One region of the Actinomadura sp. NAK00032 genome, then DNA from elsewhere that is predicted to be linked to it. Evidence: predicted binding sites of a transcription regulator. Region 1 holds the regulator's gene; each other region holds the start of a gene.

The links. Region 1 encodes HrcA, which represses chaperone genes, less so after heat shock. Its sites were predicted from a motif close to TTGGCACTCTCNNNNNGAGAGTGCCAA; they were not measured.
Region 2: groES (co-chaperone GroES) is a predicted target of HrcA. The motif match lies at 3,853-3,879, and genes of this name have one in related genera.
Region 3: groL (chaperonin GroEL) is a predicted target of HrcA. The motif match lies at 1,388-1,414, and genes of this name have one in related genera.

What each region holds. Positions count from the first base shown of each region.
Region 1 is NZ_CP054932.1:2,907,744-2,913,004, reverse strand. Features, by position in the region: gene HUT06_RS13635 (hypothetical protein) at 1-564, shown strand, start outside; gene HUT06_RS13630 (16S rRNA (uracil(1498)-N(3))-methyltransferase) at 583-1,314, opposite strand; gene dnaJ (molecular chaperone DnaJ) at 1,378-2,514, opposite strand; gene hrcA (heat-inducible transcriptional repressor HrcA) at 2,516-3,529, opposite strand; gene HUT06_RS13615 (DUF3097 domain-containing protein) at 3,733-4,554, shown strand; gene hemW (radical SAM family heme chaperone HemW) at 4,551-5,261, opposite strand, start outside.
Region 2 is NZ_CP054932.1:8,438,985-8,444,245, forward strand. Features, by position in the region: gene HUT06_RS38680 (hypothetical protein) at 1-635, opposite strand, end outside; gene HUT06_RS38685 (sigma-70 family RNA polymerase sigma factor) at 752-1,459, opposite strand; gene groL (chaperonin GroEL) at 1,707-3,335, opposite strand; gene groES (co-chaperone GroES) at 3,421-3,732, opposite strand; gene HUT06_RS38700 (class I SAM-dependent methyltransferase) at 3,965-5,191, shown strand.
Region 3 is NZ_CP054932.1:1,414,255-1,419,515, forward strand. Features, by position in the region: gene HUT06_RS06730 (hypothetical protein) at 182-421, shown strand; gene groL (chaperonin GroEL) at 1,544-3,172, shown strand; gene HUT06_RS45125 (hypothetical protein) at 3,391-3,513, shown strand; gene HUT06_RS06740 (hypothetical protein) at 4,425-4,565, opposite strand; gene HUT06_RS06745 (phospholipid scramblase-related protein) at 4,845-5,261, shown strand, end outside.

The DNA of each region.
Region 1 (5,261 bases):
AGCCGCCGGTTCGGTCTCGGGCGGTTCGGACCCGCCCGGTTCGGGTTGGACCGGTTCACCGTCGGCTGGGCGCGGCCCGTGCTCGCCGTCGCCGCCGCCGTCGTCATCGCCGGGCTCGGCGTGACGGCGCCGCAGACCATCGACCTCATCCAGCAGTCCGTCGGCAACAGCGGGCCGTCCGGCGGCGGGCAGAACAACACCGACGGCGACCGCGCGGCCACCCCGGGCAACCCCGAGTTCCCCGAGCCGCCCGCCGCGGGCAGCACCTCGTCGGGTTCGCCGTCCGCCTCGTCGACCACCAGTCCCAGCTCGTCGCCGGGGCTGTCGTCGTGCCGCATCCCGCCGCCGGCGGGCACGGCGCCCGCCTCGCCGGGCGCGACCGGCACGCAGACTCCGGAGACCACGCCGTGCCCGAGCGAGACGCCGACGCAGGCGCCGACCTCCGCGCCGCCGCCGACCCCCACCACGTCGCCGACCACGCAGAAGCCGACCGACGCGCCCACGCAGGCGCCGACGAGCAGCCCCGCGGGGACGGCCGAGGAGGGCGCGGCGACCACGCCCTGACGGGCCCGCCGGGTCGTCCTACCAGCGTCCGGTGGCGGCGAGCAGCACGCTGCCCGCCGCCACCCCGGCCGTCGACGTGCGCAGCACGGTCGGGCCGAGCCGCGCCGGGCTGCCGCCGGCCGCGGCGAAACGCTCCAGCTCCGCCTCGGTGATGCCGCCTTCGGGCCCCACCACCAGCACGATGTCGCCGTCCGGGGGCACTCGCACCCCGCTCAGCGGCGCTTCGGCCTCCTCATGCAGGACGAGCGCCAGTGACGCGGCGGCGATCCGCGCGGCGACGTCCTCGGTGGACGCGAGATCCGGTACCTCGGGCAGCCGGCCGCGCCGCGCCTGCTTGGCGGCCTCCCGGGCGGTCGCGCGCCAGCGCCCGAGCGCCTTCTCGCGGCGCTCCGGGCGCCACCGGGTGACGCAGCGCTCCGCCGCCCACGGGACGATCACGTCGACGCCGACCTCGGTCATGGTCTCCACGGCCAGCTCGCCCCGGTCGCCCTTCGGGAGCGCCTGGACGACCACGATGCGCGGCGCGGGAGGCGGCTCCCGGTGCCGGGCCAGCACGTCCAGGGTGAGGGACGCGCGGTCGGCGGCGGTGACGACGCACTCGGCCAGCAGCCCGGCGCCGTCGGTCAGGTCGACCCGCTCACCGGGCCGCAGCCGCCGCACGGCCGCCGCGTGCCGCCCTTCGGGGCCGTCCAGGACGACCGTGCCGCGCTCCAGCGCGTCCGCCCCGGCGAGGAACACCGGCGGGCTCATGTGGGCCTCTCAATGCTCGGAACCGCCGCGGCGGCCCTCCCGGTAGGCCGCCGCCACCTCGCTTCAGTGCTGGTTGAAGACGTCCTTGATACGGGAGAACACGCCGTTGCGCTGACCGGGGGCGAACTTGCCGGGCGGGCGCTCCTCGCCGCGCAGGGCCGCCAGGCGGCGGAGCAGGTCCTCCTGCTCCTCGTCGAGCCGGCCCGGCGTCTCCACGTTCACGTGGATCATCAGGTCGCCGCGGCCGCTCTCGTTGAGGTGCCGGACGCCCCGGTTGTAGAGCGTGATCACCTGCCCGGACTGCGTGCCGGGCTTGATGTCGACGCTCTCGGCGTCGTCCAGCGTCTCGATGGTGACGCTGGTACCGAGCGCCGCCGCCGTCATCGGGATCTCGACCGTGCAGTGCAGGTCGTCGCCCTCCCGCTCGAAGATCGGGTGCGGCTTCTCCACGATCTCCAGGAACAGGTCGCCGGGCGGGCCGCCGCCCGGGCCGACCTCGCCCTCGCCGGCGAGCTGGATGTGGATGCCGTTCTCCACCCCGGCCGGGATCTTGACCTTGACGGTGCGCCGGGTGCGGACCCGGCCGTCGCCCGAGCACTCGGTGCACGGGTTGCGGATCACCGAGCCGAACCCGCCGCACGCCGGGCACGGCCGCGCCGTCATGACCTGGCCGAGGAACGAGCGCTGGACCTGCTGCACCTCGCCGCGCCCGTGGCAGGTCTCGCACGTCTCCGGGTGGGTGCCGGGCGCGCAGCCCGACCCGTCGCAGGCGGCGCAGCCCACCGCGGTGTCGATGGACAGCTCGCGGGTCGTGCCGAACGCCGTCTCGGCGAGGTCGAGCTCGACCCGCAGCGTCGCGTTGCGGCCGCGCCGGGCCCGCGACCGCGGGCCGCGCGCGGTGGCCGTCCCGAAGAAGGCGTCCATGATGTCGCTGAAGGGGAACCCGGCCCCGCCGAACCCGCCGGCCCCCGCGCCCGCCCCGGACGCGAACGGGTCCGCGCCGAGGTCGTACATCTCCCGCTTCTTGGGGTCGGAGAGCACCTCGTACGCCTGGGTGATCTCCTTGAACTTCTCCTGGGTCTCCGGATCCGGGTTGACGTCGGGGTGAAGCTCCCGCGCCAGCCGGCGGTAGGCCTTCTTCACCTCGTCGGCGCTCGCGTCGCGCCGGACCCCCAGGGTCGCGTAGTAGTCGTTCGCCACCTTACGACCCCGCCAGGATCTGTCCCACGTAGCGTGCCACTGCCCGTACCGCTCCCATCGTGCTGGGGTAATCCATGCGTGTAGGCCCGAGTACTCCGAGCCTGGCCAAGGTGAGGTCGCCGACCCCGTAGTCCGCGGCGACCACCGAGGTCGATCGGAGCCCCAGGTCGGGGTTCTCGGTGCCGATCCGCACCGTAACTGTAGAGGAGTCGCCGGTCTCGCCGAGCAGCCTCATCAGCACCACCTGCTCCTCCAGCGCCACCAGGACCTCCCGCAGGCTCTGCGAGAAGTCGACGGCGGCGAGGTTGGCCGCCCCGGCGAAAACGATCTTCTCCTCGTGCTTGTCGACGAGCGTCTCCAGCAGCACCGACAGCACCGACGCCGCGACCGGCCGCTCGTCCGGCCCCACCTTCTCCGGCAGGTCGGCGACGGCCGTCGGCACGTCGCCGAGGCCGAGCCCGTCCAGGCACGTGTTGAGCAACGCCCGCAGGTGCCCGATCGATTCCTCGGAGATCGCGGCGGGCGTCTCGATGACCCGCTGCTCCACCCGCCCGGTGTCGGTGATCAGGACGAGCAGCAGCCGCCCCTCGGCGACCGGGACCAGCTCGACGTGCCGCACCGACGAGCGGGTCAGCGACGGGTACTGGACGACGGCGACCTGCCGGGTGAGCTGCGCGAGCAGCCGCACCGTGCGGCCGACCACGTCGTCGAGGTCGTAGGCGCCGGACAGGAACGTCTCGATGGCGCGCCGCTCGGCGATCGACAGCGGCTTGATCGTCGACAGCCGGTCGACGAACAGCCGGTAGCCCTTGTCGGTGGGCACGCGCCCGGCGCTGGTGTGCGGCTGCGTGATGTAGCCCTGCTCCTCCAGCACCGCCATGTCGTTGCGGATGGTCGCGGGCGACACACCGAGGTTGTGCCGGTCCGCCAGGGCCTTCGACCCCACCGGCTCGTTGGTGGAGACGAAGTCCTCGACGATGGCGCGCAGGACGGCGAGCTTGCGGTCGTCCAGCACGGCGTCACCTCCCTCGTCCGGTCGGCCGTTCCGCTGGCACTCCATACTCTAGAGTGCCAATTGTACGGCCCCGCACCCCCGATCGGAGTGCCCGCGCACTCCCCGGACGGCGGCGCGATCCTATCCGTATCGGACGCGGGCGCCACGCCGAGGGACGAGGGGCGACGCCACCCGGCCGCCCCGCCGGGTTAATGTGCGGACCCGTGCGCAGTAAGGACTACGGAAACGATGTGCTGGCCGGCGACTGGCGCAGGCCGCGCAAGGGGCAGATCCCGGAGGTCCCGGCCGAGCCGGGGCTGGTCGCCGAGGACCCCGGCAGCGGCTTCTGCGGCGCGGTGGTCGGCTGCGACAAGTTCGGCGTCACGCTGGAGGACCGGTTCGGCAAGCGGCGCGTGTTCCCGCTGGCGAAGGCCGGCTTCCTGATCGACGGCAAGCCGGTCACCCTGGTCAGGCCCACCGCGGCGCCCAGGGGGCAGGCGCGGTCGGCGTCCGGCTCGATCGCGGTGCGGGGCCTGCGCGCCCAGGTCGCCAAGCAGAGCCGCATCTACGTCGAGGGCGTCCACGACGCCGAGCTGGTCGAGAAGATCTGGGGCCACGACCTGCGCGTCGAGGGCGTCGTCGTGGAGTACCTCGAAGGCGTGGACGACCTGCCCGCGATCGTCGAGGAGTTCGGCCCGGACGCCGGCCGCCGCCTCGGCGTCCTCGTCGACCACCTGGTGGAGGGGTCCAAGGAGTCCCGGATCGCCGCGCGGGTGTCGTCCCCGCACGTCCTGATCACCGGCCACCCGTTCATCGACATCTGGGAGGCGGTGAAGCCAGCCGCCGTCGGCATCCGCGCCTGGCCACGCATCCCCCGCGGCATCCCGTGGAAGGAGGGCGTCATCGCCGAACTCGGCTGGGGCGACGACACCGGCGCCGCCTGGAAGCGGATCCTGAACTCGGTCGGCAGCTACACCGACCTGGAACCCGCACTGCTGGGCCGCGTGGAGGAACTGATCGATTTCGTGAGTGCAGGTCGCTCTTAGGTGAGGTCTCGGACTACTGCGTCGGCCAGGAGGCGGCCCTTTAGGGTCAGGACGGCTCGGCCCTCTTCGTAGGGGGCCGGTTCTAGTAGGCCCTCGTCGATTGCTCTGCGGGTGGCCTTGTCGTCCAGGAGGGGTGTGGGGCAGCCCTGGGCCAGGCGTAGTTCCAGCATGACGCGCTCGATGTGGCGGTCGTCGTCGGTGAGGATCTCCCTGGCGTGGGCGGGGGTCGTGCCCTCGGCCAGGCGGGAGGCGTAGGCGGCGGGGTGCTTGACGTTCCACCAGCGGGTTCCGCCGACGTGGCTGTGCGCCCCTGGGCCGACGCCCCACCAGTCGGCGCCCGTCCAATAGAGCATGTTGTGGCGGCAGGCGGCGGCCGGGTCGGACGCCCAGTTGGAGATCTCGTACCAGTGCAGGCCGCGGCCGCTGAGCATCTCGTCGGCGATGAGGTAGCGGTCGGCCATGGCGTCGTCATCGGGGGCCTTGAGTTCCCCGCGCCGCACCTGGGCGGCCAGGCGGGTGCCCTCCTCGACGATGAGCGCGTAGGCCGACACGTGGTCGGGCTCGGACGCGAGGGCCGCCTCCAGGGAGGCCCTCCAGTCGTCGTCGGTCTCGCCTGGGGTGCCGTAGATCAGGTCGAGGTTGATGTGCTCGAAGCCCGCCTTGCGGGTCCAGTCGACGACCTGCGGGACGCGGCCGGGAGTGTGCGT
Region 2 (5,261 bases), 5.5 Mb from region 1:
TCGGACGGCGCCGAGCGCGTGATCCTGACCGGGCCCTCCGGGCGGCGGTGGTGCCGCCGGGGCGGGAAGAGGTCGTCCAGGCGGCGCTTGAGGCGCGCGATGTCCTCGCGCTCCTGGCCCCGGGAGGGCCGGCCCGTCCTCGTCGGTTCGGGCGCGGGCGCCGGCGCGGCGGACGGCTCCTGCGGGCGGGCGCGGGTCGCGGCGTCGGCGTCGCCCGCCGCCGGCGCCGCGGCCGGGACGGCCTGCTCGGACGCGCGCGGCGCCGGCGCGGCGGCCGTCGAGCGGTCGGCCGCGCCGCCGCCCGCCGCCGCGACGCCGGTGCTGGCGAGGACGGCGCCCACCACGCCGAGGGCGACGATCGTGCGCGGCCCGCGGCGGCGGGGGCCGGACGGCGCGGGCGGCGCCGGCGGGGCGGGGTCGGCGGTCTGGTCGTCGACGTCGATGATCAGCGCGTTCAGCAACCGCACCGCCGGGTCGGGGTCGTCGCCGGCGCACGCGGGCGGGGCGGGCGAGGCCGGGGCGGCGGCGGGCGCGGGCCCGGCCGGGCGCCGCGCCGCCAGCGACTCGATCAGGGCGTCGGTGCGGCGGACGGCCGCCAGGTCCGCGGCCGGCGGACTCGCCGCCGCGGCCGCCACCTGTAGCCGAGCCGGGGCCTGTAGCCGAGCCGTGGCCGGGGCCGGGGCATCACCGGAGTGCGAGGGCTCGGCCGGATTCGGGGCGCCCCCGATGCCGGTGAGGGGGCCTCGCTCCGTCAAGCGATCGACTCCTCTCGCGCCATCGCCCGGAGCCGGGCCAGGGCGCGGTGCTGCGCGACCCGGACGGCGCCGGCGGACATGCCGAGCACGTTGCCGGTCTCCTCGGCCGACAGCCCCGCCACGACGCGCAGCAGCACCAGTTCGCGCTGGTGCTCGGGCAGCCGCGTGAGCAGGTCGCGGGCGCGCTGCGCCTCGATGTAGCGGACCACCGTCTCCTCCGGCCCGGGCCGGTCGTCGGGGCCGTCCGGCAGGTCCTCGGTGGGCACGGCGGCGCGCACCGCGCTGCGCATCGCGTCCGCGATCTTGTGCGCGGCGATGCCGAAGACGAACGAGGCGAAGGGGCGGCCCATGTCCCGGTAGCGGGGCAGGGCCGACAGCACGGCGATGCAGACCTCCTGGGCCACGTCGTCGGCGATGTGGTACTGCCCGGACACCCGGCCGAGCCGGGCCCGGCAGTACCGGACGATCATGGGACGCACCTCGGCGATGAGGACCTCGATGGCGCCCGGATCGCCCTGGACGGCCCGGTTCGTCAGCTCCTTGAGGTCGCCGTCGGCGGCGTCCGCCGCCCGCAGCGCCCGCGTCCCGCGGCCGGTGTCGCGGCCCGTGTCACGCCCCGCGTCGCGGGGCGCCGGCGGGGCCGGACCCCCCGAGGGTTCGGCAGCGCGCGCGGTCATGGTCCCGGCGAAGCATCCCTCGGTCACGTCAAGCATGATGCCCAGCACCGCCGGGCGTGTCTGCCCCGTCGTTGACAACGGAATGGTCACAGTGCTGGAACGAACCTGGGAATACTACGTCATGCGATCATTTCATTGCCGCGCGTCACGAAACATTAAACCGCCCATCGGGCAAAGAACGTCCCATCCCGGTACATAACGGCGACCCCCGTCCACCGGGTGGACGGGGGTCGCGGAGCCGGTCGGACCGGCGCGGCCCTTCCCTGCGGAAGGGTCAGTGGCCGTGCCCGTGGCCGTGGCCGTGGCCGCCGCCGGCGGCCTCCTCGGGCTCCTCCGGCTTGTCGACCACGAGCGCCTCGGTGGTGAGCAGCATGCCCGCGATCGAGGCGGCGTTGGTGACCGCGGAGCGGGTGACCTTCACCGGGTCGATGACGCCCTGGGCGATCAGGTCGCCGTACTCGCCGGTCGCGGCGTTGTAGCCGTGGCCGGCCTGCAGCGCCTGCACCTTGGAGACGACGACGTAGCCCTCCTGGCCGGCGTTCTCGGAGATCCAGCGCAGCGGCTCGTTGAGCGCGCGGCGGACCGCCTCGGCGCCGGTGGCCTCGTCGCCGGACAGGCCGAGGGTGTCGAAGCCCTCCTTGGCCACGTGCACCAGCGCGCTGCCGCCGCCGGAGACGATGCCCTCCTCGATCGCCGCGCGGGTCGCCGAGATGGCGTCCTCCAGGCGGTGCTTCTTCTCCTTCAGCTCCACCTCGGTGGCGGCGCCGACCCGCAGCACGCAGACCCCGCCGGCCAGCTTGGCCAGCCGCTCCTGCAGCTTCTCGCGGTCCCAGTCGGAGTCGGAGTTCTCGATCTCGACCTTGATCTGGTTGACGCGCGCGGTGATCTCGTCCGCGGAGCCCTCACCGTCGACGATGGTGGTGGCGTCCTTGGTGACGGTGATCCGGCGGGCGCGGCCGAGGTCCTCCAGCCCGATGGAGTCGAGCTTGAGGCCGATGGCCTCGCTGACGACCTGGCCGCCGGTCAGGGTGGCCATGTCGCCGAGCATCGCCTTGCGGCGGTCGCCGAAGCCCGGCGCCTTGACCGCGACGGAGGTGAAGGTGCCGCGGATCTTGTTGGCGACGAGCAGCGCCAGGGCCTCGCCCTCGACGTCCTCGGCCACCACGAGCAGCGGCTTCTTGGTCTGCGCGACCTTCTCGGCCAGCGGCAGGAACTCCTGCACGTTGGAGATCTTGCCGTCCACGATGAGCACGTAGGCGTCCTCCAGGACGGCCTCCATGCGCTCGTGGTCGGTGACCATGTGCGGCGACAGGTAGCCCTTGTCGAACTGGAGGCCCTCGGTGAACTCCAGCTCGAGGCCCATCGTGTGGGCCTCCTCGACGGTGATGACGCCGTCCTTGCCGACCTTCTCGAACGCCTCCGCGATCAGCTCGCCGATCTGCGGGTCCTGCGCGGAGATGGTCGCGACGTGCGCGATCTCGTCCTTCTCGACGATCTCGCGGGCCGTCTTCAGCAGCTGGTCGGACACGTGCTGGGCGGCCGCGTCGATGCCGCGCTTGAGCGCGAGCGGGGACGCGCCGGCGGCCACGTTGCGGGTGCCCTCCCGGACCAGCGCCTGCGCGAGGACGGTCGCCGTGGTGGTGCCGTCGCCCGCGATGTCGTTGGTCTTGGTCGCCACTTCCTTGGCGAGCTGGGCCCCGAGGTTCTCGTAGGGGTCCTCCAGCTCCACCTCGCGGGCGATGGTGACGCCGTCGTTGGTGATGGTCGGCGCGCCGAACTTCTTGTCGATGACGACGTTGCGGCCGCGCGGGCCGATCGTCACCTTGACGGCGTCCGCGAGAGCGTTGACGCCGCGCTCAAGAGCCCGGCGAGCGTCCTCCTCGAACTCCAGGATCTTCGCCATGCGGATACTCCTCTATTACGCGATCCGCCCCGGCAGCCCCGCCGAAGGCGGCGCCGACCGGGGCGGGTGCATCACGTCTCGGTGATTACTTCTCGATGACCGCGAGCACGTCGCGGGCCGAGAGGACGAGGTAGTCCTCGCCGTTGTACTTGACCTCGGTGCCGCCGTACTTGCTGTAGAGCACGACCTCGCCGACCTTGACGTCGACGGGGACGCGCTCGCCCTTGTCGTCGACGCGACCCGGGCCAACGGCAAGGACGGTGCCCTCCTGGGGCTTCTCCTTGGCGGTGTCCGGGATCACCAGGCCCGACGCGGTGGTGGTCTCGGCCTCAAGCGGCTGGACGACGATGCGGTCCTCAAGCGGCTTGAGAACAACCTTGGTGGCGGTCGTCACGATCTGACCTCCCCTTCGATTGGTCCTCGGCCGGCCACGGATGACCGGCCAGCACATGTGACAGAAGAGGCGACCCTGGACCGGCCTGCCGTCGCGGGTGCCAGACCGACCTTGTCGCTGTTGTTGGCACTCTCAGTACGAGAGTGCCAGTCATGGAGACTATTCCGTGCCCGGGAGCCCGTCAACACGGACACGGAGGCACCGGCCGACGTTCACCTGACGCTAACTTCGCTCCATGGACATCGCGTCGTTCCGGGCCCTGCGGACCCCCTCCGGCCAGGCACTCCTCGGCGAGGCGGCGGCGGCGGACGTCAGCGAGGGCGGATTGCTCGCCACGGCGACGCGGCTGCGCGAACGGCACGATGCCGCGCTGGTGGCCGCGGCGCTCACGCAGGTGCGGCTCCGGGAGCGGGCGCGGGCCAAGTTCGGTCCGGACGCGGACCGCATGTACTTCACCCAGGCGGGCCTTGAGCAGTCCACCCGCGCGAGTGTGGCGGCGCACCGTGCGCGACGGTTCGCCGACCGGCTGGACGGCGCGCGTGTGCTGGACATGGGTTGCGGGATAGGCGCCGACCTCATCGCGCGGGGGCGCGCGGGCCTCACCGGGGAGGGCGTGGAGCTCGACCCGCTGACGGCCGAGGTGGCGCAGGCGAACGTGACCGAATTCGGCCTCGACGCGTCCGTACGCATCGGCGACGCCACCGAGGCCGCGGTGGACGGCTTCGACGCGGTGTTCGCCGACCCTGGGCGCCGTACTGCACGGGGCAGGGTCTTCGACCCGCGCTCCTACGAGCCGCCGCTTGACGTCGTCCTGGACAGGGCGCAGAAGGTTCCCGGGGCGTGCGTCAAGGTGGCGCCCGGCATCCCGCATGAGGCCGTCCCGGACGGCGCGGAGGCCGAGTGGGTGTCGGTCCACGGTGACGTCAAGGAGGCGGCCCTGTGGCTGGGGTCGCTCGCAGGGGACGTGGGCCGCCGGGCCACGCTGCTGTCGTCCGACACCGACCCACAGGTCTGCACATTGACCCCGCAAGTGTCGGACGGCCCCGATGTACGCCCATGGGGCCGTTATCTATACGAGCCTGACGGAGCGGTGATACGCGCCCATCTGGTGGGCGAGGTGGCGGAACTGGTCGGCGGCGGGCTGGCCGATCCGCAGATCGCGTACATCACGTCCGACCGGCTCTGCCCGACGCCATTCGCGCACGCCTACGAGGTCGAGGACGTCATGCCGTTCTCGGTGAAGCGCCTGCGCGCGGAGCTGCGCCGCCGCGAGGTCGGCGTGCTGACCGTCAAGAAGCGCGGCTCGGCCGTGGACGTCGACCGGCTGCGCCGCGATCTCGGCTTCGCCGGGCGCCGGCCGGGGCACGGCGGCGCGGAGGCGACGGTGGTGGTGACCCGGGTCGGCCGCGACCCGGTCGCCCTGCTCACCCGCCCCGCCGCGGCCGCTCCCCCGGCGGGCTGACCCGCCCGGAGCCGGGCCGCCCGGCAACCGTGCCCAAAGATCTTCCGCGCGGCCGGGCAACACCAAGCGG
Region 3 (5,261 bases), 1.5 Mb from region 1:
GTTCCGTGTGACCCGAGCCACGGCCAGAGGCGACGGGCTACGCTTACCCCCTGGAAGGGGAGTATCCCCAAAGCGGCGAGCTCGTCATCACGTCCGCATGATGCGGTCCGGGCCGTCGGTCGTGGCTTTCGCACGGCGGGAGAGACCTTCGGAGCTGCTTTCTGCTGCCCGGAGGTCCTGCATGGGCGAGGCCCAGAGCAATTTCGGAAACTTCGCGATTCTCCCCGGGCTCGGGGCGTCCCTTGTCGCGCTGATCCTCTTCACTCTCATCGCCGTCGTCATCGTCCCGGCGGTGTGGTCGAGGACGCCCGAGCGTCGCGAGGCGGCGCTGTTGGTGCTCCGACTACTCCTCCGCCACCTGTCCGAGCGGCGGGCCACCCGCAACAAGCGCGGCTCGAACTCCTCACGACGCCGCTCCTAACCGCCCCGTCCCGGCCGTCCGAAACCGCCCCGCAGGGCCGCCCGTTCCGCAATGGTTCCGCGTGGCCAGTTATCGGTTTCCGTTCAGCTCGGCCAAGAGATCGTCGGGCTACAGTTCGTAGCGGTTTCCCCCACTTGCGTCCCTTTGTGCCCCAGATGCGGTAACCGCCGGGAACCCTGCGAGCGACGCCATCGCTTAGCATGTCCGGAGTCACGACGACACCCCGCATTGTCCTCACAATGGGAGTAGTCGATGCGCTTGACCACCCGGACTACCTGGAGCGTGCGGGGCCTACTGGCAGTGGCCTTGGCCGCCGGCGTCCTGCTGGCCGCTGGCCCCACGACCATGACTACGGCCAAAGACGATAACTGGCCCGGCACCGGCGGCCGTGTGACGGCTGGCAATGACCACTGGCCCAGCACCGGTGGCCGCATCATGCCTAAAGAGGACTACTACCCCGGCAGCGGCGGCTGACCAGGGCGCCGAAGGGCGGCCGAGGGGTGCCGTTACCTGGACGATGGCAAGCACGTCCTGACCGCTGCCCGCTCGCTCAACGGCCGTACGACCTGTGCCGTGCGTGCCTGTCGCTCTGGCTGAACGGTGGGGTGCCGGCGGCCAACGTGGCGGCTCGTGCCGGGCACTCGGTGGCCATGCTCCAGAGCACATATGCTCACTGCATCGACGACGAGGAGATCATGAACCGGCGCATTGATGCAGCGCTGGGGCTCCTCCTACTTCCGGCGCGGAACGCGCGGAACAGACCGTCGTTCCTCTGCCCCGTCCCGGTGCGCGTGCTCCGCGAATACCGGCGTACGACCACGCACAGTGAGTCACGGCGACACACCCGTGAGGTTCCCAGACGGGGTTCCGTCGCAGGTGAGAACGGGTCTGGGCAGGTAGGTGAACCTTCCCCCGGCGAGGATGTGTGGCGCTTGCACTCGGCAGGGTAGAGTGCTAAAAAAACGGTTGGCACTCTACTGTGGAGAGTGACAGCTTCACAGTCTGGGTCGGGGCGATGAGGCCTCAGTCCGGCGGCGGAATGGAAGTCGTCGGCGGGGGCCGTCCGTCGCGGGCGTCGGCTCGATCCGTCTAAGCCACCTTGTTCCGGGAGGACTGGAGCCTATGGCTGCAAAGATGATCGCGTTCGACGAGGAGGCCCGCCGCGGTCTCGAGCGCGGCATGAACCAGCTGGCCGATGCCGTAAAGGTGACCCTTGGTCCGAAGGGTCGCAACGTCGTGCTGGAGAAGAAGTGGGGCGCCCCCACGATCACCAACGACGGTGTGTCGATCGCCAAGGAGATCGAGCTCGAGGACGCGTGGGAGAAGATCGGCGCGGAGCTCGTCAAGGAGGTCGCCAAGAAGACCGACGACGTCGCGGGTGACGGCACCACCACCGCGACCGTGCTGGCCCAGGCGCTGGTGCGCGAGGGTCTGCGGAACGTGGCGGCGGGCGCGAACCCGATGTCGCTGAAGCGGGGCATCGAGGCCGCGGTCGAGCGGGTCAGCGAGGAGCTGTCCAAGCTGGCCAAGGACGTGGAGACCAAGGAGCAGATCGCCTCCACGGCGTCCATCTCCGCGGGCGACCCGCAGATCGGCGAGATGATCGCCGAGGCGATGGACAAGGTCGGCAAGGAAGGCGTCATCACGGTCGAGGAGAGCCAGACCTTCGGTCTGGAGCTCGAGCTCACCGAGGGGATGCGCTTCGACAAGGGCTACATCTCGCACTACTTCGTGACCGACCCCGAGCGGATGGAGGCGGTCCTCGAGGACCCGTACATCCTGATCGTTCAGGGCAAGGCGTCGGCCAACAAGGACCTGCTGCCCGTCCTCGAGGGCGTCATGCAGTCCGGCAAGCCGCTGCTGATCATCGCGGAGGACGTCGAGGGCGAGGCCCTGGCCACCCTGGTCGTCAACAAGATCCGCGGGATCTTCAAGTCCGTGGCCGTGAAGGCCCCGGGCTTCGGCGACCGCCGCAAGGCCATGCTGGGCGACATCGCCACGCTGACCGGCGGCCAGGTCATCAGCGAGGACGTGGGTCTCAAGCTCGAGAACACCACGACCGACATGCTGGGCCGCGCCCGCAAGGTCGTCATCACCAAGGACGAGACCACCATCGTGGACGGCGCCGGTGACGCCAACGAGATCGCGGGCCGGGTCAACCAGATCCGCACCGAGATCGACAACACCGACTCCGACTACGACCGCGAGAAGCTCCAGGAGCGCCTGGCCAAGCTCGCGGGCGGTGTGGCGGTCATCAAGGCCGGCGCCGCGACGGAGGTCGAGCTCAAGGAGCGCAAGCACCGCATCGAGGACGCCGTCCGCAACGCCAAGGCCGCGGTCGAGGAGGGCATCGTCCCCGGCGGTGGCGTCGCGCTGCTGCAGGCCGGCACCAAGGCGTTCGACAAGCTGGAGCTCGCGGGCGACGAGGCCACCGGTGCCAACATCGTCAAGCGCGCTCTGGAGGAGCCGCTGAAGCAGATCGCCGTGAACGCCGGCCTCGAGGGCGGCGTCGTGGTGGAGCGGGTCCGCAACCTCACCCCGGGTGAGGGCCTGAACGCCGCCACCGGCGAGTACGTCAACATGTTCGAGTCGGGCATCCTCGACCCGGCCAAGGTGACCCGGTCCGCGCTGCAGAACGCCTCGTCGATCGCCGCGCTGTTCCTGACCACCGAGGCCGTCATCGCCGAGAAGCCCGAGAAGAACCCGGCCCCGGCGGGCGGCATGCCCGACGCCGGCGGCATGGACTTCTGATCGGCGACGCGTAACCGACGCGCATGAGAGGGGCGGCCCCGCGGGCCGCCCCTTTTGTGTGCGCGGAGACGGTTCGGCGCGCCGGCGGCCCGCTCCCGGTACCAAGCTGTCCGACGCCCACGGCAAGCTGCTCGCGGTGGCGGCGGATCGGTACGTATCGCTGCTTCGGCAGGCGGTCGGGACGACCCTCGGCGGCAGCGACGGCCGCTGGATCGTCCATGTCGAGGACACGCGGCGCCCGGCTGCTGATCGTGGACCAGGAGAGCAAGAGGCGGACCCGAGTGAACACCTGCGAGGGCGTCCACATCGGGTCGGCGCAGAATCGCGAGCGGTACAGCTAAGTGTTGCTGGACGTGGCGGAACGTCCTCGCGGCCATCTGGCTCGCGGCCGCTTCGGCCGCAATCCGAGGTGCTGGACGGCCGCGGGGACCAGGTGGCGCAGCTTGAGAAGAATGGAAGGGCACCGCGACGGAGGCGCTGATGACCGCCGACCGGTACTCGCTGGAGATCTTCCTGGCGGTTGCCGCCCCGCTCGCGATCGACCTGCTGCTGCACGAGCCCAAGGACTGGCCGATCGAGTAGCCCGCCCGCCGACGGGAGACGCGGGTGCGGGCCAGCCGGTCGGTGCCGCCCGAGTGCTGACGAGGCCGTCGCCGCGCAAACGCATCTGAATGATCGATCCGCGGCTGTGCACGATCGTCGGGGGACGTCCCAGCCCGGACCGCTGGCAGCACCGACGCTGAGCCGCATGCCTCGCATGCCTCGTCCGCTCGCTTGCCCTGGCTCCGAGCGTAGTGCCGGGCTCGGACGAGACAGGCGGCCTCGCCGATCCACGCCCAGACCTGGACGGGCTCAATAATCCCGGACCCGCACATCACGGGCTCGCGGCTCCAGCCCGGCGACCACGTCCGCCGACCACGTCCGCCGATTCCTGCGGGAGCACCTCAACTCGGGCCGCTGGTGCCTCCCGTGCGGGCGGTGGCTGCAGCCATTCGGTCCCATCGTCCTCCAGCCACAGGTCGACCGGGCTGGCCGGCCGTCCCCGCGCAGTCGGCCGAGCGAGCTTTGAGGGCCTCGGTCTCGGCCTCGGCGATGAGGCGTTGGCGGCGGCCGCCGCCAGCCGGAGCGTCACCGCCGGCGAGCGGACGGCCGGGCGGCCGGCCCTGCGCAGGACTGCCGCCGTGCCGAGCAGGGGATGGTCCGCGAGCCCGCGCTCCAGCCTGCGGCCGTGTATATGCGGAGCGACCGCCCGTCAGGCGCCACGAACTCGTGCCAACACGATGCGCAGCCGTTCCGGTGTGGTCGGGACATCGTCGTCGCGCGCGACGTGCGCCGGATCGCCGTGGCCACCGCCGCTGCCGACGAAGGCGCGAGTCAGGAGAGAGATGACCACGCGGGCCTCCGGTGAGGGTGTCCACAGGGCCTGTTCGGAGCGGGCTTGACCGGAAGAGAAGTATTTCTCGATGGATGCCTTGACTCGTGCTCGCGCAGGTCAGCGACGTGCCGGCCGGGTCTCGACGCGGCCGCCGGGCGGTGCTGGACCGGGAAAGTGCTTCCCCTGCGCGTCCGGCATTGGCAGGATCGCCGGTTGGACGCCGTCGCATGACGAGGGCGCGGAGGTCGGGTAAGTGACGCAGTCCGCGCACATGCGGCTGATGAGGCAGGAGAACGCGTGAGCGAAGTGTTCAGCTCCCCGGTGCTCAGGATCGAACAGCCTCGCCGGGGCCCGTTCGCGAAGTCGCGGTACAAGGTGATGGACGGTGAGGGGACCGTCCTCGCCATCGCGGGGCAGACGAGTGACGAAGGCCGTTCGGAGATGCGGGGCCTGCTCCCGGGCAAGTCGAACCTCGACGCCCGGGCCGTGACGCTGACCACGCCGGACGGCGAGCCACTGCTGGTCGTGGACAAGCAGACCGGACGCGAGTACACCGAGATCCTCCGGCCGGACGGGGAGCGGGTCGGGTCGTTCGTCACCGAGCGGGTCGGCCGCCGCTACGTCATCTATCACGACGACGGCACGCTCATCGGCGCGGTGGACGTCGACGTGCCGCGCAACAACTTCCACGTGAAGGACGCCGACGGCGGCGCC